Regions from separate parts of the Hydrogenophaga electricum genome, predicted to be linked through region 1. Evidence: predicted binding sites of a transcription regulator. Region 1 holds the regulator's gene; the other holds the start of a gene.
The links. The regulator FNR, encoded in region 1, switches genes on or off when oxygen is low (the NO sensors DNR and NnrR bind a similar motif). The targets are predictions, from matches to a motif close to TTGATNNNNATCAA.
Positions count from the first base shown of each region.

Region 2: the regulator FNR is predicted to act here: its motif matches at 9,023-9,036, upstream of QQK43_RS11065 (hemerythrin domain-containing protein).

Region 1 is NZ_BSPB01000001.1:144,530-159,534, forward strand. It holds gene QQK43_RS00680 (heavy metal translocating P-type ATPase) at 1-2,250, shown strand, start outside; gene ccoS (cbb3-type cytochrome oxidase assembly protein CcoS) at 2,288-2,425, shown strand; gene ccoN (cytochrome-c oxidase, cbb3-type subunit I) at 2,494-3,939, shown strand; gene ccoO (cytochrome-c oxidase, cbb3-type subunit II) at 3,956-4,597, shown strand; gene QQK43_RS00700 (cbb3-type cytochrome oxidase subunit 3) at 4,610-4,747, shown strand; gene ccoP (cytochrome-c oxidase, cbb3-type subunit III) at 4,777-5,691, shown strand; gene ccoG (cytochrome c oxidase accessory protein CcoG) at 5,811-7,223, shown strand; gene QQK43_RS00715 (nitrogen fixation protein FixH) at 7,183-7,563, shown strand; gene QQK43_RS00720 (hypothetical protein) at 7,625-7,933, shown strand; gene fnr (fumarate/nitrate reduction transcriptional regulator Fnr) at 7,984-8,703, opposite strand; gene hemN (oxygen-independent coproporphyrinogen III oxidase) at 8,884-10,263, shown strand; gene QQK43_RS00735 (sulfite exporter TauE/SafE family protein) at 10,324-10,995, shown strand; gene QQK43_RS00740 (DMT family transporter) at 11,016-11,963, opposite strand; gene aceA (isocitrate lyase) at 12,266-13,597, shown strand; gene QQK43_RS00750 (glycosyltransferase family 2 protein) at 13,761-14,585, shown strand; gene thrS (threonine--tRNA ligase) at 14,797-15,005, shown strand, end outside.
Region 2 is NZ_BSPB01000015.1:15,234-30,238, reverse strand. It holds gene QQK43_RS11110 (NAD(P)/FAD-dependent oxidoreductase) at 1-1,023, opposite strand, end outside; gene speB (agmatinase) at 1,035-1,967, opposite strand; gene gstA (glutathione transferase GstA) at 2,144-2,755, shown strand; gene QQK43_RS11095 (SemiSWEET transporter) at 2,828-3,124, shown strand; gene QQK43_RS11090 (GntR family transcriptional regulator) at 3,143-3,925, opposite strand; gene QQK43_RS11085 (YadA-like family protein) at 4,348-5,931, shown strand; gene QQK43_RS11080 (LysE family translocator) at 5,950-6,558, shown strand; gene QQK43_RS11075 (PfkB family carbohydrate kinase) at 6,597-7,658, opposite strand; gene QQK43_RS11070 (hypothetical protein) at 7,851-8,237, opposite strand; gene QQK43_RS11065 (hemerythrin domain-containing protein) at 8,339-8,935, opposite strand; gene QQK43_RS11060 (heavy metal translocating P-type ATPase) at 9,061-11,397, opposite strand; gene QQK43_RS11055 (heavy-metal-associated domain-containing protein) at 11,520-11,720, shown strand; gene cueR (Cu(I)-responsive transcriptional regulator) at 11,717-12,220, shown strand; gene QQK43_RS11045 (Spy/CpxP family protein refolding chaperone) at 12,349-12,957, shown strand; gene ubiM (5-demethoxyubiquinol-8 5-hydroxylase UbiM) at 13,090-14,304, shown strand; gene QQK43_RS11035 (glycosyltransferase family 32 protein) at 14,414-15,005, shown strand, end outside.

The sequences.
Region 1 (15,005 bases):
ACCGTGCTCGATGACCCTGTGGAGCAGCAGGAGTTCACCACGTACGAACCGGCGGCCGAAGCGTCGCCTGGCGAAGCGGGTGTGGCGCAGTCGGTGCTGCTGGTTCAGGGCATGTACTGTGCCGCCTGTGCCGACACCGTCGAATGTGCGCTGCAGGATCTGCCAGGCGTGGAAAGCGCCCGGGTGCATGCAGCCACCCGCCGGTTGACCCTGCGCTGGGATCCGGCACAGGCGAGACTCTCCGATTTGGCGCAGGCCGTGGGGCGCACAGGGTATCGCCTCCTGCCGTTGCAGCAGGCGCTGTCCATCAGTGAGCGCTTGCGCGAGACGCGCATGGCGCTGTGGCGGCTGTTCGTGGCGGGTTTCTGCAACATGCAGGTCATGATGTACGCATGGCCGGCGTATGTGGCCAAACCCGGCGAGATGCCCGCCGATCTGGAGCAACTGTTGCGCTGGGCGAGCTGGATCCTCAGTGTGCCTGTTGTGACATTCGCCAGCGGCCCGTTTTTTCGCAATGCCTGGCGCGATCTGCGTCTGGGGCACGTCGGGATGGACACGCCGGTGTCCATCGGCATCCTGGTCACTTTTTTGGTGAGCACGGCGGCCACGTTCGATCCATCCGGTCCCTGGGGACACGAGGTGTGGTTCGATTCGCTCACCATGTTCGTGTTTTTCCTCCTGGGTGGACGTTACCTGGAACACAAGGCGCGTGATCGCACGGCGGGGGCACTGGACACGCTCATGAACCGGTTGCCCGAGGTCTGCGATCGTCAGGCGGCGGAAGGGCGCTTCGAAACCGTGTCGGTGCGGCGCTTGTCCGTTGGTGATGTGGTGCGGGTCAGCGCGGGGCAGGCCTTTCCGGGTGATGGCGCCATCCTCAGCGATTCCGCCACGGTGGACGAGGCGCTGCTCACCGGTGAGTCGCATCCGGTGACGCGCTCGGCGGGCGAGTCGGTGGTGGCGGGCAGCTTCAATCTTGCCGGGCCCGTGCTGATGCGCGTGGACCGTCTGGGGCGCGATACCCGTTTTGCCCAGATCGTGGCGTTGATGGAAAAGGCTTCCACGGACAAGCCCCGTTTGGCCGTTCTGGCTGATCGCATTGCGGCCCCATTTCTGGTCATCGTGCTGCTCAGTGCGTTGTTTGCCGGCTGGTATTGGTGGCAGATCGACCACAGCAAGGCGTTGGCGGTTGCCGTGGCGGTGCTCATCGTGACCTGCCCCTGTGCCTTGTCGCTGGCCACGCCGGCGGCCATGCTGACTTCGGCGGGGGCGTTGGCGCGGCGCGGAACGCTTGTGCGGCGCTTGCAGGCCTTCGAGTCGTTGGCGGGCATCGACGCGGTGGTGTTCGACAAGACCGGCACGCTCACCCATGATCGTCTCGAACTCGAAAGTGTCCGGGCTCGCGAAGGATGGACGTCAGCCATGGTTCTGTCGCTGGCCGCTGAGCTTGCGCAAGGTTCTCTGCATCCGGTTTCGCGTGGCATTGTGGCGGCCGCCAAGCTGGCGAACCCGATGGAGGGTGCTCCTTCAGCGCTTGGAGATTGTCGTGAACTGGCTGGCCAGGGCTTGCAAGCCCTGAGGGCCGACGGGACGGTCGTCCGCCTCGGCTCTGCCAGCTTCTGTGGGCTGGCTGCGGATACCGCCAACGAGACCCCAAAAGCTTATCTGGCCGATGCCGACGGGTGGTTGGCCACTTTCGAGCTGCGAGAAGGGGTGCGCGAAGATGCCCGGGCAACGGTGGCCGCCTTGCACGATTTGGGTGTCCAGACTTGGCTGTTGTCGGGAGATCGCCAGGCAGCCGCGGAGCGGGTTGGGCGTGAGGTGGGTGTGGGCGCTGTGATTGCGGGTGCAACACCAGAACGCAAGCTCGCCGAGCTGGAAGCCCTTCAGGCGAAAGGGCGCCGTGTGGCGATGGTGGGCGATGGTCTCAACGACGGCCCGGTGCTGGCACGTGCACACACGTCATTTGCATTGGGGCACGCCGCAGCGCTCGCACAGGCCCAGTCCGATTACATCATTCAGGGCGGGCGTCTGATGGATGTGGTCTTGACGTTGCGCCAAGCCCGTTCCACCATGCGCATCGTGCGGCAGAACCTGGTGTGGGCCGCGCTGTACAACGCGGTGAGCATTCCGATGGCGCTGGTTGGCTGGATGCCCCCGTGGCTGGCCGGCCTGGGCATGGCAGGCAGTTCCCTCCTGGTGATCGGCAATGCCTTGCGTCTGGCGGGCTCCACGCGGGCGCGGGCCTGAGAAGGCTTTCGCTCATCAACTCAACCTGGGTTTGACCATGGACATTCTGTACTTGCTTATTCCGCTTTCCGTCCTGCTGGTCTTTGTCATCATCGGCGTGTTCTGGTGGGCTTTGCAGTCGGGGCAATTCGACAACATCGAGCGCGAGGGCGAGCGGGTTCTCAGAGGCGATTGACTTACGTCAAGGCGGCAGTGGGTGCCGAAAACGACACTCCCGCTGGTGACATTTACGAGGAGTTCTGTATGTCCGTGACAACAAAGACCGGCCAACCGGCGGTCTACAACGACAGCGTGGTTCGCTGGTTCTCCATCGCTGCCGTGATTTATGGCGTGGTGGGGATGCTGGTGGGCGTGATCATCGCGGCCCAGCTGACTTGGCCCGAGCTCAACATGGGGATCGAATGGATCACCTACGGCCGCTTGCGACCGCTGCACACCAATGCGGTGATCTTCGCCTTCGGAGGGTGTGTGCTGTTCGCGACGAGCTACTACGTTGTCCAGCGGACTTGTCACACCCCGTTGTTCTCCAATGCGCTGGCGTGGTTCACGTTCATTGGCTGGAACATCGTCATCGTTTCTGCGGTGATCACCCTGCCGCTGGGCATTACGTCCGGCAAGGAATACGCCGAACTGGAATGGCCCATTGACATCCTGATTGCGGTGACCTGGGTGGCCTACGCCATCGTGTTCTTCGGCACGGTCGGTATCCGCAAGGTCAAGCACATCTATGTGGCCAACTGGTTCTTCGGCGCTTTCATCATCGCCGTGGCGCTGCTGCACATCGTCAACAGCGCGGCCGTGCCGGTCGAACTGTTCAAGTCGTACTCTGCCTACGCCGGCGTGCAGGACGCGATGGTGCAATGGTGGTATGGGCACAACGCCGTGGGCTTCTTCCTGACCGCCGCTTTCCTGGGCATGATGTATTACTTCATCCCCAAGCAGGCCGAGCGTCCCGTGTATTCGTATCGCCTGTCGATCGTGCACTTCTGGGCCCTGATCTTCACCTACATGTGGGCCGGCCCCCACCATCTGCACTACACCGCGCTGCCTGACTGGGCGCAGTCTCTGGGCATGGTGTTCTCCCTCATCCTCCTCGCTCCCAGCTGGGGCGGCATGATCAACGGGATCATGACGCTCTCGGGTGCCTGGCACAAGCTGCGTGACGACCCCATCCTGCGCTTCCTGATCGTGTCGCTGTCGTTCTACGGCATGTCCACCTTCGAAGGCCCGATGATGTCCATCAAGACAGTCAATGCGCTGTCGCACTACACCGACTGGACGGTGGGCCACGTGCACTCCGGCGCTCTGGGCTGGGTGGGGCTGGTGTCCATGGGCTCGCTGTACTACCTGATCCCGCGCCTGTTCGGTCAGAAGAAGATGTATTCGGTGCCCGCCATCGAACTGCACTTCTGGATCGCCACCATCGGTATCGTGCTGTACATCGCCGCCATGTGGATCGCCGGGGTGATGCAAGGTCTGATGTGGCGCTCGGTCAACCCCGATGGCAGCCTGACCTACACCTTTGTCGAATCTGTCAAGGCCACCTTCCCGTTCTACGTGATCCGTCTGCTTGGCGGCGTGCTGTACCTGACCGGCATGATCGTGATGCTCTGGAACGTGGTGATGACGGCTCTGCAAGGCCGCGCCGTGAACGCGCCCGTGATCGCCGTCAACCCTGCCCACGCCTGATCAGGAGAACAACAAAATGGCTAGCAATGAAAAGCTGACCGGCCACGCCCGGATCGAGACCAGCAACTTTCTGATGATCGTCCTGATCACCCTCGTGGTGGCTGTGGGTGGTCTGGTGGAAATCGTGCCGCTGTTCTTCCAGAAGTCGACCACGCAGCCGATCGAGGGGCTCAAGCCCTATACCGCGCTGCAGGTGGCCGGTCGTGACATCTATGTCAAGGAAGGCTGCTACAACTGCCACTCGCAGATGATTCGCCCGTTCCAGGCCGAGACGCTGCGTTATGGCCCGTACTCGGTGGCGGGTGAATTCGTCTACGACCGGCCCTTCCAGTGGGGCTCCAAGCGCACCGGTCCGGATCTGGCCCGCGTTGGTGGCCGTTACAGCGACGAATGGCACCGCTTGCATCTGCACAACCCGCGGGATGTGGTGCCGGAGTCGAACATGCCCGCCTACCCCTGGCTGGAGAAGAAGACGGTCAAGGCTGAAGGTCTGCCCAAGCGCATGGAAGTGTTGCGCATGCTGGGCGCTCCGTACACGGACGAGGAGATTGCCCAGTCGGTGGACGAGGTCAAGGGCAAGACCGAGCTGGACGCTCTGATCGCCTACTTGCAAGTGCTGGGTACCGCGCGCAGTGCGGCCAAGCTGGCTCAGCAGTGAAGGAGTGACGACATGGATATCAACGACCTTCGCAGCATCGTCACGGCGATCAGCCTGCTGACCTTCGTCGGCATTGTGGTCTGGGCCTGGTCCAAGCGAAACCAGGCCGACTTTGAAGAGGCAGCCCGGCTGCCCTTTCAGGAAGACTGAAGACCCGCCCCACGATCAAGAGAATCATCATGAGCGATTTCACCAGCGACTTCTGGCATATCTACGTCGGCGGCCTCGCCCTGGTCAGCATCATTGCCTGTGCAATCCTGCTGTGGGTCAGCGGCACCACCAAAGCTGCGACCCATGCCGACAATACCACTGGTCACGTCTGGGACGTGGACCTTAAGGAAATGAACAACCCGCTGCCCAAGTGGTGGGTCTACCTGTTCATCATCACCGTTGTGTTTGCGCTGATCTATGGTGCGTTGTACCCCATGTTCGGCAAGTTCCAGGGGGCCCTGGGCTGGTCGTCGCAGGGTCAGCATGCGACCGAGGTCAAGAAGGCCGAGGATGCCATTGCCCCGGTGTATGCCAAATTCACCGGCATGACCCCGGAGCAGATGGTGGCCGATCCTGAAGCACGGGCCATCGGTGAGCGCCTGTTCATGAACTACTGCGCGCAGTGCCATGGTTCGGACGCCCGAGGCTCCAAGAGCTTTCCCAATCTGACCGATGGTGACTGGCTGGGCGGCACGGGCCATGAGTACATCAAGACCACCATTGCCAACGGCCGTACCGGTGTGATGCCTCCCATGGCGGCAGCAGTGGGCTCGGCAGAAGATGTCCGTAATCTGGCGCACTACGTGCTGAGCCTCTCCGGCAGTCCCAACGATTCGGTCCGCGCCACGTTGGGCAAGGAGAAGTTTGCGGCCTGTGCTGCTTGCCACGGACCTGATGGCAAGGGCATGCATGCCATGGGGGCCCCCAACCTCACTGATGGCACCTGGTTGCATGGTTGGGGTGAGGATGCCATCGTCCGTGCGGTCAACAATGGTTTCACCAACCACATGCCGGCTCAATCGGCGTTGTTGAACGAGGCGCAGATCAACGTGCTCGCGTCGTATGTGTGGGGCCTGTCGACCAAACCCGGTACGGCACAGTAAGCCCTCATCGACCCCAGGCATGAGATCTCATGCCTGGGGTTTTCTTTTTTTAAAGTGCCTTTGTGAGTTCTCATCCCCCAGCAGCGAGTGCTTTGTCTCAAGAGTCTTCCGCTGACAAGGTGACGTCCCGGTCGCCCGCAGGTGGCGGTGATGAGGCCGTGCTTTCGCTTTACGTCTCCCAAAAGAAGATCCAGCCCCGGTCTGTTTTCGGTCTCTTTACCAAGTGGCGCTGGGCTTTGGTGTGGGTGACCCAGATCGTTTTTTATGGGTTGCCATGGCTGCAGTGGAATGCCCGCCAAGCGGTTCTCTTTGATCTGGAGTCCCGTCGGTTCTTCCTCTTTGGACTGGTGCTCTATCCCCAGGACTTCATCTATCTGACAGGGTTGCTGGTCATTTCAGCGCTGGCCTTGTTCCTTTTCACGGCGGTGGCGGGGCGTCTCTGGTGTGGTTATGCCTGTCCCCAGACGGTCTACACAGAAATATTCCTTTGGATAGAGAAAAGGGTGGAGGGGGAGCGCTCGGCCCGGCTGAGGCTCGACGAAGCCCCGATGTCTGTGGCCAAAGTGGGCAAGCGTGGCCTCAAGCACCTGCTCTGGCTCATCTTTTCCCTCTGGACGGGCTTTACCTTTGTCGGGTATTTCACCCCCATTCGCGAACTGGGCTCGCTGACGCTGATGGCCTCGCTGGGGCCGTGGCAGACCTTCTGGGTGTTTTTCTACGGTCTGGCGACCTATGGCAATGCGGGTTTTCTGCGTGAGCAGGTGTGCAAGTACATGTGCCCGTATGCCCGCTTCCAGAGTGCGATGTTCGATCCGGACACGATGATCGTGACCTACGACGAAGCGCGCGGTGAACCACGTGGGGCGCGCTCCAAGAAGGCTGACCCGAAAGCGCTTGGCTTGGGGTCGTGTGTCGACTGCACGCTGTGCGTGCAGGTGTGTCCGACCGGAATCGACATTCGCAAGGGTTTGCAATACGAGTGCATCGGTTGTGGTGCCTGCATTGATGTGTGCGACGAGGTCATGGACAAGGTCGGGTATCCGCGTGGCCTGATCCGGTATTCCACACAAAACGGCGTGGCACAAGGCTGGAGTCGGCAGGCGATGATCCGGCGCGCCTTCCGGCCCCGGGTGCTGGTCTATACCGCGGCATTGGGGGCTATCACGGCGGCCTTACTGGTCAGCCTTTATTTACGCACCCCGCTGAAAGTGGATGTGATCCGTGATCGTGGAGCACTGGCTCGCATGGTGGAGCAAGGGCGGATCGAGAATGTGTTCCGCTTGCAGGTCATGAACGCGACTGAACACCCTCAACGCTATTTTCTCGATGTGGACGGACTGCCGGATATCGTGATTGCGTCGGATCGGTGGGTGGATGTGCTGCCTACTGAGGTGCGTTCGGTCGCCGTTCGTGTGCAAATTCCTCCGGATGCTGCAGAGCCCGGTTCGCACCCCATTCGTTTTCTCGTGCGCTCGTCTGAGAAGCCGACCGATGCAGTCGCCGAAAAGGCTGTCTTTCTGGTTCCTCGATAAACTGAAACCTCACCACATCAACCACATGGACTGGGTCATGAACTCCCCTCAGAAAACGTCTCCTGCCTCTGCACCTATCCCTTGGTGGCGGGTCCCTCATATGTGGCTGGTATTGGGGGGGCCGATGGCTGTTGTGGTGGCAGGCATTGCCACAGCGGTGATTGCCTACAGCAACCAAGATCCTGTGCTCGACAAGGTCGAATACGAGCGGGATCTGGCCGCTGCCAAAGCACTGCAGGGAAAGGAGCGGGTGGACGCGCTTGTCAAAATGCAGCCGGCCGGACAGGCCCGCAACCATGCGGCATCCCCCGTGGTGCCCGGTGAGGCGCCTAAGCGCTGAGCCTTTCGGGGGCGAGCCCGTCGACCCCGAATCTCGACTTCGTGCGTAGAGGAGACCGACGATGAAAGCGCAGCGATGGATGTGGGTAGGGTGGCCGTCATTTCTGGCCGCCGCCGTGCTGGAAATGCTGGTGTTTGCCATGGTGGATCCGCACGACCTGCACTGGTTTGGTGAACCTTTGGCGTTGTCCCGGCAAGCGGTCTATACCCTGGCCTTTTTTGGCTTCTGGGCCATCACGCTGACGTCGAGTGCGCTGACCACATTGCTCGCCATGTCGCCGCTGGAGGTGAACCGTTGTCCTGTGCCGGAGGACCAGCGGCCCGAAGGCTGTGTCCGCCACCCGCATGCAGGGGATCCGACACAGTCATAAAAAAGCCCCTCGGTGCACCGAAGGGCTTGGTGTGAGATGTCAGATGCCAGTCAGCGGCAGGTGCCTGGATTGACGATCAACCTCAGGCCGTCGGTGTTCTTGATGTGCACATAGCGCTGCTTGACGTCGATGATGCCTTCGTCGACGAATTTCGAAAACGTGCGGCTGACCGTTTCGAGCTTCATGCCCAAGTAGCTACCGATCTCTTCTCGCGTCATGCGCAGGATGAGCTCGGACTGCGAGAAGCCGCGTGCATGCAGGCGCTGCACCAGGTTCAGCAGAAAGGCCGCCAGTCGCTCCTCGGCACGCATGCTGCCCAGCAGCAGCATGACCGAGTGATCGCGCACGATCTCGCGGCTCATGATCTTGTGCACATGGTGCTGCAAGGTCGTGAATTCGCGTGAGAGTTCTTCGACCTGATCAAAAGGCATCACACAGACCTCGGCATCCTCCAGGGCGATTGCATCGCAGGAGTGGCGGTCGCTCACGATGCCGTCCAGACCGATGATCTCGCCAGTCATCTGGAAGCCAGTGACCTGATCGCGGCCATCGGCCGTGGTGACGCAGGTCTTGAAAAACCCCGAGCGGACCGCGTAGAGGGAGGTGAACTTGTCACCCACATTGAAGAGGGCTGTTCCCCGCTTGATGCGTCGACGGGTGGAAACCACACTGTCGAGTTTGCTCATCTCGTCTGTACTCAGGCCCATGGGCAGACACAGCTCGCGGAGGTTGCAACTCGAACAGGCGACTTTGATGCTTTGGACGTCCATAAATCTTCCGCCAATTGGCGCTCGAAGCTTAACCCATGGATGGGAGGGTGTCGAGAAATCCCAGTGCCATCAAGGCGTTGGGTGTGGGGATAACCCCGTACGCGCGGTCTCTTTTGACCAAGATCAAGGGCCCCGCCAACCCACTGAGGCACATTGGAACGCCCAAGTGGAGAACTGCCAGTGAGTCACGCCATATCCGACGAATTGCTCAAGCGATTCGACATTCCAGGTCCCCGATACACCTCGTATCCGACCGCCGACCGCTTCGTGGAGGCGTTCACCGAGGCAGATTACGTCAGGGCTCTTGAACAGCGTCGAGCAGGCTCGTTGGCGTTGCCGCTGTCACTGTATGTGCATGTCCCGTTCTGCGAGTCGGTGTGCTACTACTGTGCCTGCAACAAGGTCATCACCAAACACCATGAGCGTGCTGCCGAGTATCTGCGCTACTTGACCCGCGAAGTCGAACTGCAGGTTCAGCATTTTGGCAAAGGGCACAACGTTTCACAGTTGCATCTGGGGGGCGGTACCCCTACCTTCCTGTCCGATCCGGAGCTGGAAGATTTGATGACCATGCTGCGCCGCAATTTCACGCTGGTGCCCGGTGGGGAGTACTCGATCGAGGTGGATCCGCGTACCGTTACCAGCCAGCGCTTGCAGACACTGGCACGCCTGGGCTTCAACCGCCTGAGCTTCGGGGTGCAGGACTTCGATCCGGCCGTGCAGAAGGCGGTGCATCGCGTGCAGCCCGCAGAGCAGGTGTTTGCATTGGTCGATACTGCCCGCAAGATCGGGTTCGAGTCGGTCAATGTGGACCTGATTTACGGTCTGCCGCTGCAGACACCGGAATCGTTTGCTCGAACGCTTGCCCAGGTTAACGAGCTGCGCCCTGACCGCATTGCGTTGTACGCATACGCCCATCTGCCCACGCGCTTCAAACCTCAGCGGCGCATCGTCGCGGCCGAGTTGCCCAGCCCGGGAGACAAACTGTCCATGCTGTCGATGTCGCTCGATGCGATGAGCGATGCAGGGTACGTGTATGTGGGCATGGACCATTTCGCCTTGCCTGGCGATGCGCTCGCCGTGGCCAAGCGGCAAGGGCGTCTGCATCGCAACTTCCAGGGCTACAGCACGCAGCCCGACTGCGATCTCATTGCGCTCGGGGTGTCGGCCATTGGCCGTATTGGCGCCACCTACAGCCAGAATGCCAAGACCCTGGAAGACTATTACGATGCGCTGGACCAGGGGCGCTTGCCCATCGTGCGGGGGTTGGCCTTGTCGCGCGATGACCTGCTGCGTCGCTCGGTCATCATGTCCATCATGTGCCAGGGGGCGGTGCAGTTCGAATCCATCGAGCTGGGACATCTGATCGATTTTCCGACCTACTTCGCCCGTGAGCTGGAAACCCTGGACGGGCTGGTCGAACAAGGGTTGCTCAAGATCAACAGCGCTGGGATCGAGGTCACAGCCACCGGTTGGTACCTGGTGCGGGCGATTGCCATGGTTTTTGACAAGTACCTGCAAGGCGACATCGATCGCGCACGCTTTTCCAAGATCATCTGATGGACAACGGGCATGTCGGGGTGCGGTGACGCCCCCGTGTTCGCCTGCTAGAGTGCTTCCATGCAGACCTCGATGGCTTTGACAGCCCTGTTCATGGGCGTGGTCGGTGGCCCGCACTGCGTGGCCATGTGTGGGGCTGCCTGCGCCGGCATCAGCCGCGCAGCCGGTTCACGGAGTACACAGGCTTTGTGGTATTTCCAGGTCAGCCGCATGGTGGGGTACGCACTGTTCGGGGCTTTCGCTGCGGGTTCTGTGCAAGGCCTCGCTTGGCTGGGGACCAACACCCAGGTGGTTCGCCCGGTGTGGACCATGTTTCACGTGGCGGCGCTGCTTCTGGGTGTGACGCTGATATGGCGCGCACGCCAGCCCGGCTGGATCGAGGATCTGGGGCAGGGGGTCTGGCGCCGTGCCCGACCGGTGCTCGCAGGCATGGGCAGCAAGGCTCCGGTGGTGCTTGGGGTGGCCTGGGCGCTGATGCCTTGTGGGCTGCTCTACTCGGCGTTGCTCATGGCTTCTTTGTCGGCCAGTGCGCTCGATGGGGCGCTGATCATGGCCTTGTTTTCGGCGGGCACTTCGCTGTCGCTCACTGCAGGTCCGTGGTTGTTGTTGCGTGTCCGGGGCGGCGCTTCGGGGGGCTGGGCGATTCGGCTGGCAGGCTTGGCGCTGGCTCTCACATCCGGGTGGGCGCTCTGGATGGGCATCACGCAGCCTACCGGCTTGTGGTGCCTTTGACCGAAGGTCTTGGGATACCTTCAGTTTGGGCTGCGTGCAGGCAGGGTGGCCAGAACAAGGCCGAGCAAGGCAATGGCAAAAGCCAACACCTGCAGCGATGACAGGCGCTCGCCCATGAACAGCACGCCAACCGCCGCGGCACTCACCGGCAGCATGACGGTAAACACACCAGCCCGAGACGCAGGCACCGTCTTCAGGCCGGTCATCCACAGCCAGACGGTCCACATGCTTGCAGCCAGGGCATAGAAGACCAACAGCGCCCACAGTCCCATTGACACACTGCCGAAGTCAAAGGAGAAAGCGGCCCAGAGCCCCAGGGGGGTCACCAGAGCAAAACCCCAGAGGTTGATGATGGCCGAGATGCGTTTGGGGCCAAGCCCTTCGGTCAAGCGTTTGCCGATCACAACATAGGAGGCTTCGCAGACCACGGCGGCAAAAACGAGCAGGTTGCCCCACACGGTCAGGGATACCCCGGCAAATTGACTGGCAGTCGCCGCGAGCGCATCGTCGTGTATCGGTTTCTGCAACGAAAACAGAGCGATGCCGATGGCGGCACAGGCGATGGCTGCTGCGGTACGGCGACCAATGCGCTCTTTGAGGAAGAGGGCGCTGAGGATGGCCACGACCGCGGGAATGGCGGACATCACCACGCCGGCCGCCACGGCGGTGGTCAAGCGCACGCCAAACAACATGCAGATGGAAAAGAGGAAATTGCCCAGAAACGATTCCAGGAACAGCAGGCGTTTTACCCGCGGTGTGATGGGGGGCTCGTCTGCCGGACGGCGCAGCCAGGATGCCATCGCTAAACCGCCGATACCAAAACGCAACCAGGCCAGCAGAAACACCGGAAATATGGCCACCAACGGCTTGGACAAGGCCACATAGCTGCCAACGAGCGACATGCTCAGGGCCAAGGCCCCGTAGGCCAGCCAACGGGGAGCGGTTGCGACAACGGGGAGGGCCGACATGGCTGCGCATCATGCCTCAAGCGGGGAGGCGCCTCCATGAGTGCCTTCCACAATGAGAAAGTTAAATTTTGTATTGTGGAAGTATTTGTGCTGCATTGCGGAAAAATTTCTCAATACAAGAAAACAAATTTTGCATTGAGAAAAATTGTTGAAATGTCTTTGATTTAAAAGAGAATAAAAAAAGTCTTGTATAAGACATAAGAGATTTCCTGTGTCTTCTATAAGACTTAAAGTGAAGCCATCGACACAGCCAGCAAGGCCTGAGCTGATCGACCTCTTCACCAACCTCACGGAGTCCCGACATGCCCCAATCCCTGAAAGAGCAACTCAGCCGTCAGCAGCAGATCGAAGCCCTCGAAAAAGACTGGGCCAACAACCCCCGTTGGAAGGGCGTCAAGCGTGGCTACACCGCGGCCGATGTGGTTCGTCTGCGCGGCAGCCTGCAGCCCGAATACACGCTGGCTCAGCGTGGTGCGGAAAAACTCTGGGACAAGATCAATGGCAGTGCCAAGAAGGGCTACGTGAACGCCTTCGGCGCCATCACCGCCGGTCAGGCCATGCAACAGGCCAAGGCCGGCCTGGAAGCTGTGTACCTGTCGGGCTGGCAAGTCGCCGCCGACGGCAACACCTCGGAAACCATGTACCCGGATCAGTCGCTGTACGCCTACGACTCCGTGCCGACCATGGTCCGTCGCATCAACAACACCTTCAAACGCGCTGACGAAATCCAGTGGGGCCGTGGTGTCGAGCCGGGCAGCGCTGAGTTCATCGACTACTTTCTGCCCATCGTGGCCGATGCAGAGGCCGGTTTCGGCGGCGTGCTGAACGCCTTCGAGCTGATGAAGAACATGATCGCTGCCGGCGCCTCTGGCGTGCACTTTGAAGACCAATTGGCTGCGGTCAAGAAATGTGGCCACATGGGTGGCAAGGTGCTGGTGCCGACGCAGGAGGCCGTGGAGAAGCTGATCGCCGCGCGCTTCGCCGCCGACGTGATGGGCGTGCCGACCATCGTGCTGGCCCGCACCGATGCAGAAGCCGCCAACCTGATCACCAGCGACCACGACGCCAACGACAAGCCCTTCCTCACCGGGGAGCGCACGCAGGAAGGCTTCTTCCGCGTCAAGAACGGTCTGGAGCAGTCCATCAGCCGCGGCGTGGCCTACGCCCCCTACGCCGATCTGGTGTGGTGTGAAACCGGCGTGCCCGACATCGGCTTCGCCCGCGAATTCGCTCAGGCCGTGCATGCTGCCTGCCCCGGCAAGCTGCTGAGCTACAACTGCTCGCCATCGTTCAACTGGAAGAAGAATCTCAACGAAAAACAGATCGCTTCCTTCCAGGAAGACCTGTCCGCGCTGGGCTACAAGTTCCAGTTCATCACCCTGGCCGGTATCCACATCAACTGGTTCCAGACCTTCCAGTTCGCCCATGCCTATGCCCGAGGCGAAGGCATGAAGCACTACACGGAAATGGTGCAAGAGCCTGAGTTCGCCGCTCGTGAGAAGGGCTACACCTTCGTGTCGCACCAGCAGGAAGTCGGCGCAGGCTACTTCGACGACGTGACCACGGTGATCCAGGGCGGCTCGTCCAGCGTCAAGGCGTTGACCGGTTCGACCGAAGAAGAGCAGTTCCACTGATCCACGGGATCAGTCGGGCATCTCGAGCCCAAGGCGTGAGCCTTGGGCTTGTTTGTTTGCCTGTGGTGATGGTCGCAGGCCTTCCAGGCGCTGTGTCGTGCGGGGTGTGTGGCATGGCAGGAGGGGTTTATATTCCGTCGCTGCCGATCGCTGGTCCCGTTGCATGAACAACCTTTCGATATTCCCTGCTTCCTGTCACGACACCCATGGTCGGGAAAAGGGGGCGCCCGACGACGCGCCTGTGCTTGACATCCTCATGGTCACATACCGGAGCGAGGCGTTCGAGCGAGCGGCCATCGACAGCATTCGTGCCAAAACGGATGTGCCCTACCGGTTGACCGTGATCGACAACAACGCGGACAACCGCAGCCTCACACAGATCTGGAATGCGTTTGCCAGACAGTCGCGGGCGCCGTACCTGTGTTTCGTCAATCCGGACATCATTTGCGGCGCCGGCTGGGCCAGTGCGCTGCTGCGTGCCTTGGACATGCCTTCGGTCGCGGTTGCCAGCCCCTCGATGCCCTACCGGGGTGGTGGCGCGGGGGATCCTTGCTCCAGATTGCAGGCGCTCGATGCGCCCGAGGCTTTTGACGCAGCAGGAAGCCTTATCGAGGCCCAGATGGATGCCCTTGCGGGCCAGCTCCCCTCCATCGTTCTGGACGATCCTTACGGCTATGGGTATTGCTATGGCGTGCGCAGGGACTGGATGGTCAGTCTGGGCTATTTTGACGAATCGTTTGTCTACTACGGACAGGAGACGGATTTCAGCTACCGCACGATTCTGGCTGGCCGGCGGGTGGTGTGCGTCAAAGACTCGCTCGTCTATCACATGGGGCAGGGAAGCTCTAACGGCGCCAAAACGCCCGAGCTCTTGGTGGCCAACCGGCGTGCCCATGTTCTGTTGCGTGACAAACATCCTTCCTGGTCGGTGCTCCTCGGCTGGTACGCGGACGCACGAGAGGGGGCTCCGGGGCATCCGCTCGGCTGAGCATCGGGTGATAGCGGTTGGCCGATGTATGAGAGAATGCGAGGCAGTTTGATCAGCAAGATCGAGAAAGGCATTCAGGTTATGACACCGCGAACTACACCGGAGGTGGTTTTTCTGGCCCTTTGAGGCCTGCAGTTCGCGCCTGCCCGATTTCTTGCTCCTCCCTCTCCTAGCGCGGCCTCTGCCGCGCTTTTTGTTTTTCGGATACGCCATGTTGCACATCACGCTTCCCGATGGTTCCCAACGCGAGTTTCCCGGGCCGGTCACGGTCGCCGATGTCGCTGCCTCGATCGGCAGCGGCCTGGCCAAGGCTGCATTGGCCGGCAAGATCGGTGACAAGGTGGTGGATACCAGCCACCTCATCAGCCAGGACAGCCCGTTGTCCATCGTCACGGCCAAAGATGCCGATGGTCTTGAGGT
Region 2 (15,005 bases), on a different contig from region 1:
GTCGCGCAGATCCGGAAACACCTGCGCCATCCGGCGCGCCATGGTGCTGCGCAGATCGGGCGGCGTCAGCGCGGTATAGCTCACGCGGCCGCCAAACAGCATGCGCCGGTCGGCGCTGAAACGGAAGTAGTCGAGCACGAAGTTGTTGTCGCACACCGCCGCGTTGCTGGGAATCAGGCGCCGGCACAGCGCTTCGTCCAGCGGCGCGGTGCCGACGATGTAGGTGCCCACGGGCATGATGCGCGGCGCGATGTCGGGCGCCACAGCCGGGCCGTATTCGGGCAGCATGCAGTTGCCCGCCAACACGCCAAAGCGCGCCTTCACGCGGCCCTGCGCGGTGCGCGCCACCAGCGTGGCGCCGCGCTCCAGCGCGGTCACCGGCGAGCCTTCGTGAATGCGCACCCCCGCCGCCTCGGCCGCGCGCGCCAGACCCAGCGCGTACTTGAGTGGGTGCAGGTGGCCGGAACGGCTTTCGTATGCGGCCGCCAGGTAGCGCGGGCTGTCGATCAGGCGGCGCACGTCGGCGCCTTCGGCCCAGTCGCAATCGATGCCCTGCCGGCGCAGGCTCTCGGCCTCGTTGCGCAGCGCCTGCACCTTGCGCGGCGCGTCGGCCACGTACAGGTAGCCGCGCTGCCAGTCGCAATCGATGCCGTATTCGGCGATGCGGCGCTCCACCAGGTCCACCGCCTCGACCGAGAGGTTCCAGGCGGTTTGCGCGTCGGCGGCGCCAAGCTGCTGCTCGAATGGCTCCTGCCCGCTCGCGTAGCCCACGATCACCTGTCCGCCGTTGCGCCCGCTGGCGCCCGAGCCCACGCGGTCGGCCTCCAGCAGCACCACCGACAGGCCCCGCTGCGCCATCTCCAGCGCCGCCGACAGGCCGGCGAAACCACCGCCGACCACCACCACGTCGGCCTCTACCTCGCCCTGCAGCGGCGGCTGCAAGGGCGGACGCTGCACGCTGGCCTCGTAATAGCTCAGGCGGTTGAGCTGGGTGTCCGAGCCGATCAGGGAACGCTTGAACATGGGGTTTCCTTTCAGCCGCGCTGACGGCGGGCCACCTGGCCTGCCAGGTAGGTCCAGACAAAGGTGGCGGCCGCATTGCTGGTGAGTTCAGCGTGGTCGTAGGCCGGCGCCACCTCCACACAGTCCATGCCCACCCAGTTCAGCCCGGCCAGTTCTTCCAGGAAGGTCAGCACCTGCGCGCTGGTCAGGCCGCCCGGTTCGGGCGTGCCGGTGCCGGGCGCAAAGGCCGGGTCGAGCACGTCGATGTCGAGCGTGAGGTAACAGGGCCGCTCACCGATGCGCTCGCGGATGGCCGCCAGCACCGGCGCCAGCGCCGCACCGTCCAGGCCGCGCAGGGCGCGCGCGGTGAAGATCTGCCCACCCTGGTCGGCCACGTACTCGCGCGCCGCGCGTTCTCCGCTGGAACGGATGCCGATCTGCACCGTGTGCGGCGCGCTGATCAGACCTTCCTGGACGGCTTCATACGTCCAGGTGCCGTGGCCCGAGGGTTCGCCGAAGTGGTCGCTCCAGGTGTCGCAGTGCGCGTCGAAATGCACGCAGGCCAGCGGCTCGCCGCGACCGTACAACGCCTTCGCCGCGCGCAGCAGCGAGAGCGTGACCGAATGGTCGCCGCCCAGGAACACGCAGTGGTGCTTCGCCATCAGCTCGGCCGCCTGGCGCTCGATGTGGGCACGCACCTCGGGCAGCGGCGAGGCGTTGGGCAGGCGCATGTCCAGCGCATCGCCCACATGGGCCAATGGCGAGACGTCGAACACCGGGTGGATGCCGTCGCACAGCATCAGGCTCGCGGCGCGGATGGCCTGCGGCCCGAAACGCGCGCCCGGCCGGTTCGTCACGACGCCGTCGTAGGGCACGCCGGCCACCGCAAACGGCTGATCGGTCAGCGGCTCGCAGGCGAGAAAGCGGTTGCTGTTGTTGGCAAAAGCGAAGTGACCGGTGGCCATGGCACAAAGGGGTTGGCGGGCGATTCGGGCCCAAGTGGCTGGAAAGATACCGCGAAAAGCCCCATTTCACAGAACCACTTGCGCATCCAGCCACCGGGCCAGGCCCGTGGACTGCAAAGAATCCGCAAGCCCGATAGGATCGCTTCGCTTTCCCCCCATCCCTCCCGGAGACATCCATGCTCAAGCTCTACTACTCGCCCGGCGCCTGTTCGCTCTCGCCCCACATCGTGCTGCACGAATCGGGCCTGCCCTTCGAAGCCATTCCCGCCCCGACCAAAACCCACCAGTTGCCCGACGGCACGGACTACTACACCATCAACCCGCTGGGCTACGTGCCGCTGCTGGTGATGCCCGACGGCGAGAAGCTGCGCGAAGGCCCGGCCATCGTGCAGTACATCGCCGACAAAGTGCCCGAGAAAAACCTGGCACCGGCCTACGGCACGCTGGGCCGCTACCGCCTGATGGAATGGCTCACCTTCATCGGCACCGAGGTGCACAAGGGCTTTTCGCCGCTGTTCAACCCGGCCATGCCGGCCGAAGCCAAGCAACTGGCCAAGGACCGCCTGCGCCAGCGGCTGCAATGGGTCGACGGTGAACTCGCCGGCAAGCCCCATCTGCTGGGCGACACCTTCAGCGTCGCCGACGCCTACCTGTTCACCGTCACCAACTGGGCGGGCGCGGTGGGCGTGGACATCGCCGACCTGGCGCACCTGCAGGCCTTCCGCGCCCGGGTGGCGGCCCGGCCGGCCGTGCAGGCGGCGCTCAAGGCCGAAGGCCTGGCGAAGTAAACCGGGGCCCGCGAAGAGCGGGGTCAATGGATATGACAATGGACTTGCATTGAAGGCCTTTCATAGGAGATGATGGCCTCGCTGTCCACCACGGAAGACGCCATGACCCCGCTCGAACTTTTCGGCCTCGCCGCCACCTTCATGACCACATCGTCTTTCGTGCCACAGGTCTGGCGCACCTGGAAGACCCGGGACGTCAGCGGCATCTCGCTGCCCACCTTCCTGATTCTGACCATCGGCCTGGCCATGTGGCTGGCCTACGGCATCCTGATCGGCGACCTGCCCCTGACCGTCGCCAATGCCGTGATGGTGGTGCTCACAGGCGCCATCGTGATCATGAAACTGACCTTCCGGGATCGCGCGCACTGACGCCGCGACCCCAATCCCTCACACCGCCAACGCCATCTGGTAGGCGTAGGCATCGCCCCGGAACAGGCCTTCCACATACTCCACCAGCAAGCCTTGTGGGCCGGCGCGCGTCTTGCGCTTGAACAGCAGACAAGGCAGCGGTTGCGCGAGGTTGAAGTCGCGCGCCTCCTCCTCGGTGCTCAGGACGGCCTCCACCGACTGCTGGGCACCGCTGAGCACCAGCCCGCACTGCACCCGCAACCAGTCGTAGGCCGAGTCCATGCCATCCCACTGCGCCATGGCCGGCGCCAGTGTCAGGTCGTACCAGGCGTTCTCTCGCGTCATCGGCACGTCGTCGCCGAAACGCAACCGCACCACATGAAGAAAGGCCGCGTTCGAAGGCCGCTCGAACACCGACGCAATCATGCGGTCGCGCACCGTCTCCAATTGAAGAACGCGCGTGGACGGTGTTTTGCCCAATTCGCGCATCTCCTGGGTAAACCCCTTGAGCCGGCCCAGCGGCGCATGCACCTTCACCGCCGCTGCCTGCACCAGACTGCCACCGCGCCCCGAGCCACGGCCCAGCCAGCCTTCGCGCCGCAGTTCGTCGTAGCAGCGCTTGACCGTGATACGGCTCACGCCAAGCTGTGCCGCCAGTTCGCGCTCGGAAGGCAACGACTGGCCTGGCAACCAATGTCCCGCCGTCAGCAACTCGCTCAGGCGCGCATGCAGGCGCCGCCAGAGCATCTCGCCGGCCGATTCGCGCAGATCCGCGGCATCCAGCCCGGGCGGCCACGGTTTCGGTTCATTGGTCGTATCCAATTTTCTTGACCTCTCGAGGCCCCTGCCAGAAAACCCGGCAGGTTACCTCACCGCCAGCGTTCTGCAAGGGATGAGACCCAAAAAACAAGGGTTTTCCCTGTACATCAAATGGGCTTAAAAATACATTATGGATATATTAAACATATCCATTTAACCAACCATGCTCACCCAGATCCCAAGCAATCCGGGTCACCGGCATCACCCAGGAACTCGTCGGCGCGTGCACGGTGCGGGCCATCCGTTCACCCACCCCGACAACAAGCCCCCTTGATGCCGCCCCGATGGCCGGGCAGCCCGCGCCGGTGCAAAAAACCACCTCCCTGAAAAACCCCGACACCCATCAGGAAAAGACCATGAACAACGCTGTCTCACCGTCCGAACGCCGTCATCTCCGTGCCGTTTCTCCCACCGCCCCCCCCCCCTTGAACCCATGGATCAGGCTTGGCCTGTGGGGCATCGCGGCCATGACCGGCACGGCCTGGGGCCAATCCGGCACTGGCTACATCTACGTCACCGATAGCAGGCCGTCGGTCCAGGAAGCCACTGTCATCAATGGCAGCGATGTGGATGCGGGAACCCCCAATCCTGGCCTCCCTGGCGGGATATTGATCCAGTCCACCGCCATCGACGCCGGTGGAGCCACCACGGCCCAGACAGCGGCAGAGTTCGAAGGAAATCGCATCGTGATGGGCTCGCGCACCCCCGGCGGTTCGCTGACCAGCGGTCTGCAAATCTACGAGAACCAGACCCGACTGGGTCTGTACGACGCCTCCGGCAATCAGACCCGCGGCCTGCTCGTGCGCGAGGGCGTTCCTGGGGGCACAGACACCAACCTGCTGCTGGGAACGACCGCAATCACTGGCGCATTGAGCATGCAGAACAATGCCATCACCGACGTCGCCGATGGCGTCGATCCCACAGACGCTGTAAACAAAAGACAGCTGGACGCCGTCGCTGCACAGGCCAGCGCAGGGTGGGGCGTTTCCGCCAACGGGGGTGCGGTGGACACCATCGCGCCGGGGCAGACGGTGAACGTCAACAACGGCACCAACACCGCCGTCACCTATGACGCGGCCTCCAACACATTGCGGGTTCATGTGGTCGACAACCCGAGCTTCAGTGGCGAAGTCGGTGCCAACGGGGGTCTGAATGTGGCCGATCACCTCACCATTGAAGCCGGCACCAATGTGCAGATAGGCAACAACCAGGTGCATGGCGTCGCGGCAGGCACAGCGGCCACCGATGCCGTGAACAAAGCGCAGCTCGATACCGTGGCCGATACGCCCATCACCTTCGGTGGCAACACAGGCAGCCACGAGACCCGGCTGGGTGAAACCTTCAACATCGTGGGCGGATCGACCACGGCGGGCAGCTACAGCGGCAACAACGTGCGAACGGTCGTCACGGGCAACCAGGTGCAAATCCAGATGGCCGACGCACCCGAGTTCAGCGGCATGGTCAGTGCCCAGGGCGGTTTGAGCGTGGGAGCGGGCAGTTCGGTGGATATGGGTGGCAACCGTGTCCAGAACGTGGCGGCGGGCACGGCCGGCACCGATGCCGTGAACGTGGACCAGATGCAGGCAGGCGACGCGGCCACGCTGCGCGCGGCCAAGGCCCATGCCGACGCCGGTGATGCGCGCACGCTGCGCAGGGCGCAGGCCTATGCCGACACCGGCGACGCCAGAACCCTGGAGCAGGCACAGGCCTACGCCGACACCGGCGATGCACGCACACTGGATACCTCGGTGCAATACACCAACGCCCAGATCGCCAGCCTGCGCAAGGAAGCCTTCGCCGGCATTGCCCAGGCCGCGGCCATGGTGCCCATGGCGCCCTCGGCCGATGGGGAAACCACGCTGAATGCAGGGGTGGCCAGCTACGGCGGCCAGACCGCTGTGGGCGTGGCCTTTGCCCGCCAGATCGGCCGCGTCACGCTCAATGGCGGCATCGGTGCCTCGGGCGGCAAACGCAACCTGGTGCGGCTGGGTGCCGGCTGGCGGTTCTGACACCTTGGGCAGCTGGCCATGGAACAATTTGCCAGCTTTCTCCTGGTGGCATCGCTGGCCGTTCTCAGCCCGGGACCCGGCGTGGCCATGACACTGGGCAACGCAATGCACCACGGCCTGCGCGGGGCAGCCAGTGGCATCCTGGGTCTGGCCATCGGCGCCATGCTGATCGGTGTGATTGCTTCCAGCGGCCTGAGTGCGGCGTTGAAGACTTCAGACGCCGCCATGGCCGCCCTCAAGTTCATGGGAGCCGCCTACCTGGTTTACCTGGGCATGCACCGCTGGTGGACGCTCGCGCGACTGTCGTCGCCCCGCTCCGGGACGAGCCGCCAGAGCCACGGGCGTCGCTTCATGGAGGGCGTTCTGCTGCAACTGACCAACCCCAAGGCGGTGCTTTTCATGCTGGCCATGTTTCCGCAGTTCATCACACCGCAGAAGCCTGTTTTCCCGCAATTCCTGCTGCTGACACTGACCTACAGCCTGCTTGACATCCTGATCCACGCCGCCTACGCGGCCGCCGCCCACCGAGCACGTCCCTGGCTCCGATCCGAACACAGCGCCCGGCTGATCTCCCGCATCAGCGGCACATTGTTTGTCCTGTTCGGTCTCTTGCTCGTCATGCTCTGAACACGCTGGCGTTCATGGCCCGGAACCCGCCACGGGTGTCACGCGGGTTGAGACCCGATGCCCCCGCTCGCCTCTGAAAAACACTGGGGCGCGGCAGTGCACAAGGCTGTCTGGACGGCAGCGAGCGTGCTCTGCGAAGGCAGGCCTTGCAGGACACCCACCGTCCCCACCATGTGCGCACCCATGATGTGGCCAAAGCGCAGGCACTGCTCGATGACACCGCAGGAATGCCAGTCGGGCTTGCCCAAGGACAACCATCGCACCAGCCAGCCGGTGGCAAAGGCATCGCCCGCCCCCACCGTGTCGAGGGCTTCAACCGGCAGCGAAGGCATGAAAATGGCCTCGCTGCGGCCGCCATGCGCCGGCCGCGGCCAGACACACGCTCCCAAACCGCCCAGGGTCACCACCAACACCTCCAGCGCCGGCCATTGGACCCAGACATCCGCAACGCCCGCCCTCAGCCAGTCTTGCACCAAGGCCCAGTCGGCCACGGTCTGGGTACAAAGCGGGGACAACGCCAACAAGCCAGCGGCCTCGCCCTCGTTGGCGATGATCACCCGGGTTGCGGCCCGGATGCGTTCCGGAACCGGTTGCCAGGGCGACGGATTGAGCACCGTGCAGATGCCGCGCCCGTGAGCCATGGCAAAAGCCTGTTCCACCGCCTCGATCGAGGTTTCGAACTGCCCATACACCAGGTCGGACGCCATCAAGGAAGCCTCGACAGCACACACGTGCTCGGCCCGCAACAACAGGTTGGCCCCGGGGTAGACGGCAATCGCGTTGTGTCCGTCGGCGGCGATGAAACCAGCTCCCCAACCGGACATACCGTCAAAGCGAAACACGCCGGACAGGTCCAAGCCCTCTTCGCGCAGCAACTGCACGACAGCATCACCTGCGGCATCACGCCCACAACCGAGGACCAGATGGACATGCTGTCCCAGCCGGTGCAGACCGAGGGCCACATTCAGCCCCTTGCCACCAGGCTCGATGGTCAGGCTGTTCGCCTGGAACGTCTCCCCCGCACGCGGCAGGCGATCCATATGCCAACAGCAGGCCTGAACGTGGTTGCCCAGAACAAACACCGAACCCTGCGTATCCATGGCACCTCCTCTGCAAGCTCTCCCGGGGAGCAGGTACTGTACCCAGTGACCTTCAATACCGGCGCGACCGTTGCCGTCAGGCCCCTGGATCTGGCATTCAGCAAACACCTGGGTGAAGCGCCGCACACGAATCGGAAGTCACGCACCCTGCGTGTCATTGTCATGGCCGGATCAGCACCCGACCATCGAGGTTCACCCGGGGTTGCGGCCCCCGCCATCACCCGGATCGGCTTCGGCCTCCTGCCAGAACAGCTGCTGGTAGCGCCAGGCCGCTTCGGCCAGCAGGTCGCTGAAGCGGCGACCGGTATCGCCCGACAGGTATCCCCAGTCCCGCAACCAGGCCAGCAGGCGGGGGACCCGGTCGTGCGGATGGCCGGGGCCGTCTTTCCATTGCTGCAAGGTGGTCACCGCTTCGACGGTGGCCGGGCCCTTGGCATCGATCACCAGCGCCTGCAACACGTCGAAAAAAGCCCCGGAGCCGCCCTCGTCGGGCAGGCGGCACAGCAGTTGTTCAAGCAACTGGAGATCGTGCTCCACCGACGGCATTCGCCGGTCGGGGGAAGAGGCAATGCGGACCATGGTGGGAGCGGCAAGCGCTGGGAACCGTGAGGTACCAAGGTTCCCACAATCTGCGCCCACGGCCTTTGACAGCCATCAAGCCCCGCACCAGGGCGCTGGGGTCAGGAATCGCCCAGCCCCACGGGCGCAGGCGCTTTCATCACGATGCGCGTGAACAGGCGATCGAACTGCGGGTCGCGCGCCAAACGCGGGTTCAAAGGGTCGGGGTTGGTGGCGAAGGCCGCGTCGAGCGCCTGCCAGTCGGCCGCCGAAAGGTGTTTTTCGGCCTCGGGCAGGACCACGGTTTCTTCCAGCCGCATGTGTTCGAGGTAGAAGTCCACGTAGCGCGTGGCTTCGTCCACAAAGGCCTGGCGGCGCGACTCGCCCAGCAGTTCCCAGGCCAGCAGCAGGTGCATCAGCGCACGCACCCGCGTCTCGCCCTGCATGTGGTCGCGTTCAAGCTGGTCGATCGCGGCCAGGGTGTGCGGTGCCGCCCGCGCCACGCGCGGGAACAGCAGGTCGGATTCTTTGGGGTGGTGGTGCTGTTCGGGAAATTCGTCGATGTAGAACAGCATGGCCCGCAGCACGTCGAAATACAGCGCGGTGTCGTCCTTGCCGTCGTGCAGGGGGCCGCGGCGGATCATCTGCAGCAGCGACTGCAGCATGGCAGCCAGGGAAGCGTGTTCTTCGCGGATCACGCGCAGGGATTCGGGGGTCATGGGTGTCTCCGCTACCGGTCAGTTCGCCAGAGCCGACCGATCGGTCGGCCAACCTGTGGACTATCCCCCAGCCGACTGCTGACGGGCTTGACGTGCGTCAAGCCGTGCTCGCCAGCGTCCCCGGATCAGCGCGCTTCCGGTGGCCGCCAGCGCCGCAGCAGCAGCGCGTTGCTCATCACGCTGACCGAACTCAGGGCCATCGCCGCCCCCGCCACCACCGGGCTGAGGAAGCCCAGCGCTGCCAGCGGAATGCCGGCCACGTTGTAGGCGAAGGCCCAGAACAGGTTCTGGCGGATCTTGCGCACCGTGCGGCGCGAGATGTCCAGCGCCGCGGCAACCAGCGCCGGGTCGCCCCGCATCAGCGTGATGCCGGCCGCGTGCATGGCCACGTCGGCGTTGCCGCCCTGGGCGTGGCTCATGGCCATGCCGACATCGGCGGCGGCGAGCGCCGGGGCGTCGTTCACGCCATCGCCCACCATGGCCACGGTGTGGACCGGCGCATCGGACGCCACCGCCTCAGGAACGCCGGCAAGGGGGGCGAAGCCCCCGGCCTTCAGCCGGCGGATCACGGCCGCCTTGTCGCCAGGCAGCACGTCGGCAATCACCTCCCCGCCTTCTTCGAGCGCGGCGGGCTTGAGGCCCAGGGTTTCGGCCATGGCGCGGGCCGCCCCGGCGTTGTCGCCCGAGACCATGCACAGGCGCAGGCCCTGGGCACGCAGGCGTTCCAGCGCCGCGCGGGCACCGGGTTTGGGTTCGTCGCCGAAGGCCAGCACCGCCAGCGCCCGCCAGACCCCGTCGCGCTCGCTGGCCAGCACCGACACCGTGGCCCCGGATGTCTGCAGGTTCTGCACCACCGGACCGAGTTCGGCCTGCGGCACCCCGAGTTCACCCATCCAGCGCACGCTGCCGAGCGCCAGCGAAACCCCCTGGACCTGGCCCAGACTGCCCCGCCCGACCACCGACTGCACCGACTGCGCGGCATCGGGCGCCACCACCACGCCGCGGTTGCGGGCGGCGTCCATGACGGCATGGGCCAGCGGATGGGCGCTCTGCGCCTGCAGCGCTGCCGCGGCCTGCAGCACCGCCATTTCATCAACCCCGGGCAGGACTTCGATCAGGCGCAGGCGCGGCCGACCTTCGGTCAGGGTGCCGGTCTTGTCGAAGGCCACGGTGTCGACCCGGTAGGCCATCTCCAGCGCCTGCGCGTCCTTGATGAGAATGCCGTGCCGTGCCGCAACGCCCGTGCCCGCCATGATGGCCGCCGGCGTGGCCAGCCCCAGCGCGCAGGGGCAGGCGATCACCAGCACCGCCACCGCGTGCAGCAAAGCCTCTTCGAGCGGTGCGCCGGTCCAGAGCCAGCCCGCCAGCGTGAGGGCGGCGATGCCCAGCACCACGGGCACGAACACCGCCGCCACCTGGTCCACCAGCCGCTGCACCGGCGCCTTGGCCGCCTGGGCGTCCTGCACCAGCGCGATGATGCGCGCCAGCATGCTCTGCGCGCCCACCGCGCGCACCCGCACCAGCACCGCGCCTTCGCCATTGAGCGCGCCACCGGTGACCGCGTCGCCGGGCTGCTTGGGCACGGGCAGCGACTCGCCCGTGAGCATGGATTCGTCGGCCTGCGTCTGGCCTTCCACCACCTCGCCGTCGGCCGGAAACCGCTCGCCCGGCAGCACCTGGATGCGGTCGTCGGGCAGCAATTCGTCCACCGGCACCTCGGTCACCTCGGTGCGGCGCACGCCGTCGGGCAGCAGCCGGGCGCGTTCGGGACGCAGGGCCTGCAGGGCCCGGATCGCGCTGGTGGTCTGGCGCTTGGCGCGCGCTTCCAGCCATTTGCCCAGCAGCACCAGGGTGATGACCACGGCCGAGGCCTCGAAGTACAGGTGCGGCATGCTGTCGGGCGCGGCGCGCCACCACAACCAGGTCGACAGGCCCCAGGCCGCGCTGGTGCCGATGGCCACCAGCAGTTCCATGTTGCCGGTGCGGGCCTTGAGCGCGTGCCAGCCGGCCTTGTAGAAACGCGCGCCGAGCACGAACTGCACCGGCGTGGCGAGCAGGAACTGCGCCCAGGCCGGCAGCATCCAGTGTCGGCCCAGCAGATCGCCCACCATGGGCAGCACCAGGGGTGCCGACAGCAGCAGCCCGGCCAGCACGGGCAGCACGTCCACCGGCAGGCCGAACCAGCGGGGCACGTCGTCCAGGGCGCCATCGTCCAGGGCGCGGGGCTCGTACCCCGCGTCGCGCACCGCGCGGCGGAGACGGGCCAGCACTTCGGCATCGGCGGGCCCCTGGAGCACGACACGGGCCGATTCGGTGGCCAGGTTCACGGTGGCATCGCGCACGCCGGGCTGTTTGCGCAGCACTTTCTCGACCCGCGTGACGCAGGAGGCGCAGGTCATGCCGCCGATCCCCAGATCGATGGGCAGTCCTTCGGCGATGATTTCGGGTGTGGAGGCATTCATGGGAGTCAGCATAAGCTTTACCCCCATGGGAAGGTCAAGCCACCAGATGTTTCCGAACCGCCGGGCTTGACATTGACACCGTGTCAGACTTGAAGATGATGCCCTTTTCAAGGAGATTTTCCATGTCCCTCCAAACCTTCACCGTGCAAGGCATGACCTGCGGCCACTGCGAACGTGCCGTGCAGACCGCCATCAAGACCCTCGATCCGCAGGCCGAAGTTCGCATCGACCGCAGCCAGAACCTGGTCGAGGTCAACACACCCCAGTCGCGCGAGGCGGTGGCCGCGGCCATCCGCGAAGAGGGCTACACGGTCGCGGCATGACCCCGCCGCTCCGCCGCGCCGTGTCCGTTCACGACGATGCCAGCGGGCCGGTGGACAGCACATCCGGCCCGTCGGCAGACACCCCGCTGCCGGCCGTGGCCCGCTGGCCGGTGCCGATCGGCACGGCTGCCCGGTTGTCGGGCATTTCCCCCAAGATGCTGCGCCACTACGAAGCCCTGGGGCTGCTTGGTGCGGTGACCCGCACCGACGGCAACTACCGCCAGTACGGCCAGGCCGATGTGCACACGCTGCGTTTCATCCGACGCGCGCGCGACATGGGCTTCAGTCTCGACGCCATCACGGAACTGGTCGGACTCTGGCACAACCGGCGCCGCAGCAGCGCCGCCGTCAAGCGCATCGCGCAGCGCCACCACGACGAGCTGGCCCAGCGCATCGCGGCCCTGCAGGCCATGCAGCGCAGCTTGGACACGCTGCTGTGCCACTGTCCCGGCGACGACCGGCCCGACTGTCCGATCCTCGACGACCTCGGCCACGCCTGAAACGGCACAAATCTTTACACCGCAGCAGCATGCGGGTGCCTTCGCGTTTACACGTTCGCCGGACACTGAACCCACGTCGTCGCTGAAACCCGCAACGACCGGTTCTTCCACCCCATTCAGGAGCGATCATGCAACCGACTCTCACCCGATCCTTCATCGCCACCGTGCTGGCCACCACCATCGCCGGCCTGTCCGCCACCGCCATCGCCCAGGGTGCGGCCACGCAGCCCCCGGCCACGCCGGTGCCGCAAGCGGCCCAGGCCAGCCCGGACGCCAAGCCGGCGCAACCCCGCCGGGAAGCCCGCCACGCCCAGCGCGGCGAGCGCCTGCAGAAAATGGAAAAGATGCGTGCCGAGCACCAGGCCAAGCTGAAGGCCGAACTCAAGCTGGCGCCGGAACAGGAAGCCGCCTGGGCCGCATTCGTGGCCCGGACCACCCCGCAGCGACCTGCGCAACCGCCCGAGGCTCCGCAGGACTGGGCCAAGCTCACCACGCCGGAACGGCTGGACCGCATGACCGCCCTCAAGGCCGAACGCGATGCCGCTTTCACCCAGCGCATCGACGCCACCCGCAGCTTCTACGGCCAGCTCACGGCCGAACAGAAGCAGGTGTTCGACCAGCAAGCCCGCCCGTTCCACCAGGCCGGCTTCAAGGGCCACGGCCCGCAACACCGTCAGGGCCGCCACCCGGGCCACCCGGGCGAAGGTCCGGCGCCGATGCCCGCTCCCCGGAGCTGACACCGGGCCCGATCCCGCCCACCACCCCGCAGGCCCCGGTCTGCGGGGCTTTTTCATGCCTGCCCCGAGGTCGGGCAGCTTGACCTTGGTCAAGCCCCCCACCAGCATGCACCTATACAGTGCGGGCCCATCATGCATTGCGACGTACTCATCACCGGCGCCGGGCCGGCGGGTCTCAGTCTGGCCCGGGCCCTGCGAGGCAGCGGCCTTCGGGTCACCTTGGTCGAATCCCAGACGGTTGCGGCGCTGCAGGCGCCGGCCTTCGATGGCCGGGAAATCGCGCTGACCCAGCACAGCGCCGGCCTGTTGCGGCAACTGGGTATCTGGGAACACCTGGAAACGGGTGCCGTCGCCCCCTTGCGTGACGCCCTGGTGCTCAACGGCGGACCGGGCCGGCGCCAGGGCCGCATGGTCATCAGCCACCAGCTCAGCCCGCGCAGCGAACTGGGCTACCTCGTGGGCAACCACCACATCCGCCGCGCCGCCTTCGAAGCCGCGCTCGCGCCCGCCGACGACAGTGGCGCACCGCCCGAGCTCATCGACGGCCTGCAGGTCGGCCCGATCGACACCCGCGGCGACCGCTGCCAGGTCACGCTCTCGGACGGCCGCACGCTGCACACCCGCCTGCTGGTGGCGGCCGACAGCCGCCACTCCAGCACCCGCCGCGCCGTGGGCATTTCCGCGCAACTGCACGACTACGGCCGGACCATGCTGGTCTGCGCCATGACCCACGAGCAGCCCCACCACGAAACCGCCTGGGAGTGGTTCGACCACGGCCAGACCCTGGCGTTGCTGCCCATGAACCCCTGCCCGGACACCGGTCGCCCCCGCTCATCGGCGGTGCTGACCCTGCCACACCAGGCGCTGCAACCGCTGCTGACGATGGAAGCTGCCGCGTTCGGCCAGGCCATGACCGAACGCTTCCACCACCAGCTCGGCCCCATGCATCTGGCCAGCACACGCCACGCGTACCCGCTGGTGGGCGTCTGGCCAGGCGGGCTGGTGTCGCAGCGTTTTGCCGCCGTCGGCGACGCGGCGGTGGGCATGCACCCGGTCACCGCCCACGGCTTCAACCTCGGCCTGCGCAGCATCGACACCCTGGCGCGCCTGCTGCGCCAGGCCCACGCAGGCGGACGCGACATCGCCGACCCGGCGCTGCTGCGCAGCTACGAACGCACCCACCGCCACGCCAGCCGGGGCCTGTACCTGGCCACCCACGCCGTGGCCTCGCTCTACACCCGCGAAGAAGCCCCGGCACGCCTGCTGCGCCAGGCCCTGGTGGACCTGGGCGAGCGCTTCACCCCTTTCAAGCGGGCCGTTGCCGCGTCGCTGACCGGGCTGCACTGACACCGCCCTGCGTGCGGCGATCTCCGAAAAGACACCGGGCGGTTGCGGGGAAGCGCCACATGCCCTATCTTGGCGTGCCCGATTGCCGCATCGCCCGGAACCGACGTACATGCCCGACGCCATTCCCCGCATCCTTCACGTCATCACCCCCGACAAGACCCGTTTTCCCGAGATCCCGCCCGGCTGGGACCTGCGCCTCTGGGACGACACCGACGCGGCAGCCTTCATGGCCCGCCACCACCCCGGCCTGCTGCCGGCCTATGAACGGTTTCCGCGCCACATCCAGCGTCTGGATGTGCTGCGCCTGCTGCTGGTGCACGCACACGGCGGCTTCTACCTGGATTCCGACGTCACCCTGCTCCAGCCCCTGGACGACCTGCTGAGCCACGGTCTGGTCCTGGGCGTCGAGAAAGTCCTGCTGGAGCGGGAAATGCAGGTGCCGGAACACCGCCACGCGGTGCGCATCGCCAACTACCTGTTCGGCGCCCGGCCCGGCCACCCTTTCCTGTGGCAGTTCGCCCTGGCGGCACTGGCCCGACACGACCAGCCCGTGCGCACGGAGATGGACGTGCTGGAGACCACCGGCCCCGGCCACCTCACCAACTTCTTTCACGCCCACCGGCACGAGCACCCGGACCTGCACCTGCTGCCCGACCCCGGCCTGCCCTGCCCCAAACGCTGCAGTCCGCAACCGGCCTGCC